2 regions of the Lactobacillus iners genome follow, and region 1 is predicted to be linked to the other one. Evidence: a T-box and tRNA genes for the amino acid it is inferred to sense, from the RefSeq annotation. Region 1 holds a T-box; the other holds one or more tRNA genes.

The links. A T-box is a leader RNA that pairs with one kind of tRNA and senses whether it is charged. The one in region 1 lies ahead of pheS (phenylalanine--tRNA ligase subunit alpha), so its partner is inferred to be a tRNA-Phe.
Region 2: it has a tRNA-Phe gene. The T-box ahead of pheS (phenylalanine--tRNA ligase subunit alpha) is inferred to sense a tRNA for this amino acid. The anticodon was not compared.

The regions. Positions count from the first base shown of each region.
Region 1 covers NZ_CP049230.1:748,944-751,401, forward strand. The annotation lists gene pheT (phenylalanine--tRNA ligase subunit beta) at 1-387, opposite strand, end outside; gene pheS (phenylalanine--tRNA ligase subunit alpha) at 387-1,436, opposite strand; T-box leader at 1,474-1,680, opposite strand; gene G6Z82_RS03755 (winged helix-turn-helix transcriptional regulator) at 1,727-2,074, opposite strand; gene G6Z82_RS03760 (TrmH family RNA methyltransferase) at 2,147-2,458, opposite strand, start outside.
Region 2 covers NZ_CP049230.1:182,067-184,524, reverse strand. The annotation lists gene G6Z82_RS00980 (glycosyltransferase family 4 protein) at 1-363, opposite strand, end outside; tRNA gene G6Z82_RS00975 (tRNA-Leu) at 476-559, opposite strand; tRNA gene G6Z82_RS00970 (tRNA-Cys) at 593-663, opposite strand; tRNA gene G6Z82_RS00965 (tRNA-Gln) at 687-758, opposite strand; tRNA gene G6Z82_RS00960 (tRNA-His) at 766-838, opposite strand; tRNA gene G6Z82_RS00955 (tRNA-Trp) at 853-923, opposite strand; tRNA gene G6Z82_RS00950 (tRNA-Tyr) at 928-1,009, opposite strand; tRNA gene G6Z82_RS00945 (tRNA-Phe) at 1,017-1,089, opposite strand; tRNA gene G6Z82_RS00940 (tRNA-Asp) at 1,096-1,168, opposite strand; tRNA gene G6Z82_RS00935 (tRNA-Met) at 1,171-1,244, opposite strand; tRNA gene G6Z82_RS00930 (tRNA-Ser) at 1,255-1,345, opposite strand; tRNA gene G6Z82_RS00925 (tRNA-Glu) at 1,364-1,435, opposite strand; gene G6Z82_RS00920 (hypothetical protein) at 1,549-1,764, opposite strand; gene G6Z82_RS00915 (hypothetical protein) at 2,196-2,393, opposite strand; gene G6Z82_RS00910 (hypothetical protein) at 2,398-2,458, opposite strand, start outside.

The DNA of each region.
Region 1 (2,458 bases):
TTTGTCATCAAAACCTATTTCCTGTAATCCACAAATCATGCCTTCAGATTGAATGCCCCTAATTTTTCCACGCTTTATTTTTTCATTTCCAGCAATTCGGGCCCCATGTAAAGCCACAATAACTTTTTGCCCTGCGGCAATATTAGGTGCTCCACAAACAATCTGTAAGGGTTCAGCTTCACCTACATTAACTTTTGTTACATGTAAATGTGTTCCCTCAACAATATCACAAGTTAGAACATGTCCTACTACAATCTTTTTTAACCCTGATTGAGGATGTATTACATCAGCTATTTCAACACCTGTGCGTGTTATTTTTTCAGCTAACTCGTTAGGTTCAATATCTAAATCTAAGAAATCCTTTAACCAATTGTATGAAACTAACATTAATCTTCCTCCTTACGAAATTGACTTAAGAAACGAATATCATTAGTATAAAAATCACGAATATCTGAAACGCCATATTTCAAAATAGCAAATCTATCCAATCCTACACCAAATGCAAATCCACCATACACTTCTGGATCAATACCAGCATTTTTTAAAACGTTAGGATGAACCATACCAGCTCCCAATACTTCTATCCAACCAGTATTTTTGCAAATGCCACATCCCGTACCATTACAATTAAAACATGATACATCCATTTCAACAGATGGTTCTGTAAATGGGAAATATGATGGTCTTAATCTAGTTTTTCTATCAGCACCAAATTCATGCTTAGCAATTAATTCTAATGTACCTTTTAAATCAGACATAGTCACATTTTTATCAACTACTAATCCTTCCATTTGCTGGAATTGATGTGAATGTGTAGCATCATCGTCATCACGACGATAAACTTTACCAGGCCCTACCATTTTTAGTGGACCTTTACTAAAATCATGAACCTCAAGTACACGAGCTTGATCACCAGAAGTCTGCGTACGTAGCAAATTTTCTTCATCAATATAAAAAGTTTCTTGCATATCACGAGCAGGATGATTTTTAGGTAAATTCATCATTTCAAAACAATAATGATCTGTCTCAATTTCTGGTCCTTGCACTACTTGATATCCCATACCGATAAAAAATGCTTCTAAATCATCTAATATAATATTTATAGGATGCTTAGCACCAGCCATGATTCTGCGACCAGGCAAAGTAACATCGATTTTTTCACCTTCTAATCGCTTATTCAAGGCTACTTGTAATAAACTTTGCTTAGTTTCTTCCAGTTCTTTTTGAAAAATATCACGTAATTTATTAACTTGTTGACCTATTTTAGGACGTTCTTCTTTAGAAACATCTTTCATTGAATGAAGAATTTCAGTAAGTTGTCCCTTTTTTCCTACTATGTTTACTCTGACTTTTTCTAATTCTTGAATATCTTTTGAGTTTCTTATCTTTTCAAGTCCTATCTCTTGTAAAGACTTAAGCTGTTCAAATAAATTCATAATTTTTCCTTTCTTAACAAAAAAAGCCTCGCCCCATAAAAGGGACGAAGCTCCGCGGTACCACCCTAGTTTAAATTTTCAAATTAATAAAAATTTACACTCTATTTCTTTAACGGGAAAATACCGGAATTGATTGGATTCTGCTCCTGAGGTGAATTTCATATTTTTTATTTAAACTTATCACAGCAAAAAAAGTCCTCTCTTGAAAATAAAAAATACTACTAGTCTCAATCTTAGCATTTATAATACATTTAGAATTTTAATGCATTTCATATCAACTTGCAACTAAATTATGCCCACTTATCAGCCCAATTATGTACATGTTCGCATACAGGCTTTAACTCTTTGCCTTTGGTAGTTAAACTATACGAAATAATGCCGTGATCAACTTGCCGCTGAACAATATTTTCTTGTTCCAATTCTTTTAATCGCTCAACTAGTACTCGATCACTGCATCTACTAATGCAACGAGCTAAATCCCTAAACCGCATTGCTTCAGTATCACATAATGCATTAATAATCAATCCGTTCCATTTTTTACCTATTATGCTGAACGCATTAATTAAATGGCCACATAAAGAATAATCTTTAGGATCCGGCTGTGCATTTTCCGTTATTTCCATACTTTTGTCAGTCATATGATCCTCCTTAAAATCGTGTGCTAATAATACATATGCTAATATTATATATCTATTTTATGTTTATACAAACTAAGAAAAATAATAAATCATAATGCCAGCTGCAACTGCCGCATTTAATGATTCAGCTTTCCCTTTAATTGGTATATATATTTTATGGTCACATTCTAATTGGACTTGACGACTAACGCCATGTGCTTCATTGCCAATAATCAACCCTAATTGTGATACTGCCTTGCAATTGTAAAGTATTTCTGCATCTTTATCTAATACACTTGCATACAATGGTAAGCCATTATTTTTAAAATCTAATAAAACTTGCTCAATATCTGTCTGTACAATTTGTAAGTGAAATTGACTACCTTGCATACTTCGTTGCACTTT
Region 2 (2,458 bases), 570 kb from region 1:
ATACATGGTATGGTACGTATGAACAGACGGTATTTTTAAAGAATATGCAACGTACTTACCAATGAGTCCCATTGAAAATTCTGTTTGCGTATGTACAATATCAAGCTTAACCTCATTTGCAATTTTAGCAACTTGGAATAAACCTCGAAAAGCTACTCTCCTATCTGTAAAAGATACAAATGGTACACTGGCAACACGAAAAATATTTGGTTCAACAATATTTTTATCTACATGCGGATCAGTCGTAGTAAAAATAAAGACAGAATGCCCTTGTTGTTCTAACGCTTCTTTTAAAGTTTTAATAGAAGTGGCAACACCTGATATTTGCGGAAAATATGTATCTGAAAAAAGTCCTATATTCATTAAAATACCTCCATATAGGGATATTATAAAATTTACAAGCATTTCATGCAATTTGAATAAAAAAAAGACGTGAGAATCCTCACGTCATATTCAGCCAGAATGTCTGAAAAAATAGCGGTGATCGGGGTCGAACCGATACGTCCCAAGGGACACCAGATTTTGAGTCTGACGCGTCTGCCAATTCCGCCACACCGCCATAAAATAAATATTTAATCAGGACTTCAGGCGAAGGCGGTGATCGGATTTGAACCGATGATTAAGGTTTTGCAGACCTCTGCCTTACCACTTGGCTACACCGCCATCATCTACTGATTGTTAACAAATTGGGATAGCTGGATTCGAACCAGCGCATGATGAAGTCAAAGTCCATTGCCTTACCACTTGGCTATATCCCAATGTTAGGGCGGAATGTGGGGCTCGAACCCACGCATGCCGGATCCACAAACCGGAGTGTTAACCGCTTCACCAATTCCGCCGTAATTTTATAAACAGGGATAGTAGGAATTGAACCCACACTAGCGGTTTTGGAGACCGATGTACTACCTTTATACTATATCCCTATTATGGAGGAGAGTGGATTCGAACCACTGAACTCAGAGAGAACGGTTTTACAGACCGGCGCGTTTAGCCACTTCGCTACTCCTCCGAAATAATGGCGCGGGACGGAATCGAACCGCCGACACAAGGAGCTTCAATCCTTTGCTCTACCAACTGAGCTACCGAGCCATTCTACGGTCCCTACCGGATTCGGACCGGTGATCTCCTCCGTGACAGGGAGGCGTGATAACCCCTACACCAAGGGACCAATTGCGGGAACAGGATTTGAACCTATGACCTTCGGGTTATGAGCCCGACGAGCTACCAGACTGCTCCATCCCGCGATAACTATTAAGGAGGATGTGGGATTCGGACCCACGCACGGGCAGAACCCGTCTGACGGTTTTCAAGACCGTTCCCTTCAGCCGGACTTGGGTAATCCTCCATTAATGCCTTAAGGCAATGACCCGTACGAGATTTGAACTCATGTTACCGCCGTGAAAGGGCGGTGTCTTAACCACTTGACCAACGGGTCTTTTACAACTTAAGTACTAAATAATTTTACCAGCAATTGAAAACATTGTCAACACCTTTTTTATCAGTACCAGTTGCTTACTAACACATGACGCATCAGCAATAACTATATTACTATATATTTCTATTACAAGCAAGCCTTTTTCTGAAAAAAAATATTTTTTTATTTTGAATAATATAAGGCTGCACAATCTTATCAGCATCAATCTTTTCAACAGCAGTATTTGCAGTTTCTTGCTCTTGAGTTTCTGCAGCGTTACTCTCTTCATTAACTGAAACCTGCTTGCCATTTTCTTTTTCTTCTAAAGCTTGTTGCACATCTTTTGGCATTTTGTAAATGTCCTTTCTATAACACACATTTTAAAGTTTCGGGAAACTGACACATGGTGTTCTTTACTGCCTGCACACACGGGAAAAGGCAAAATAAAAAGCCGTTTACACGACTTCGCACGATTAACTCACGATTATTTTTATTTATTTTGGCTATTTATAGCCATTTGAGTTGATTAGTAAGTTTTATTTCACACGATTAACTCACGATTATTTTAATATTATGTTTTTGTGGTTCCTTTACCACATTTTTTACATCTATACAGTGTTCCATGAAAAGGTATATCCTTAACTGCAACTTCCCATTCGTGTACACAGCAGAATGTTTGAATAAACCATATTTTAATTCTATATAATGTATACATGTCCCTAACTCCTTGATTTTTTGAAAAATAAAAGACCATTGATTTATATCAACAGTCTTTCAATGTTTAATTTTGTTTATCTTGTTGTTTTGCTAGTCTTTCTCTTTCTTCAAATAATTTTTTTTGAATACGTAAAAATTTTTCCATTTCTCTTTTATTTTTTTCGAGCCTTTTCTTGGATTTGATTCGCCCGAATATCTGATCTGGTGATGCATCTTCATGCCATCTTTTAGCAGAAAACGGCTTTTGTTTCTGTTCTTCCATTTTATTATTCCTCCAGCATAACTACAGTCATAATTCCATTTTGTTCATAGGTTTTAACTATCCTA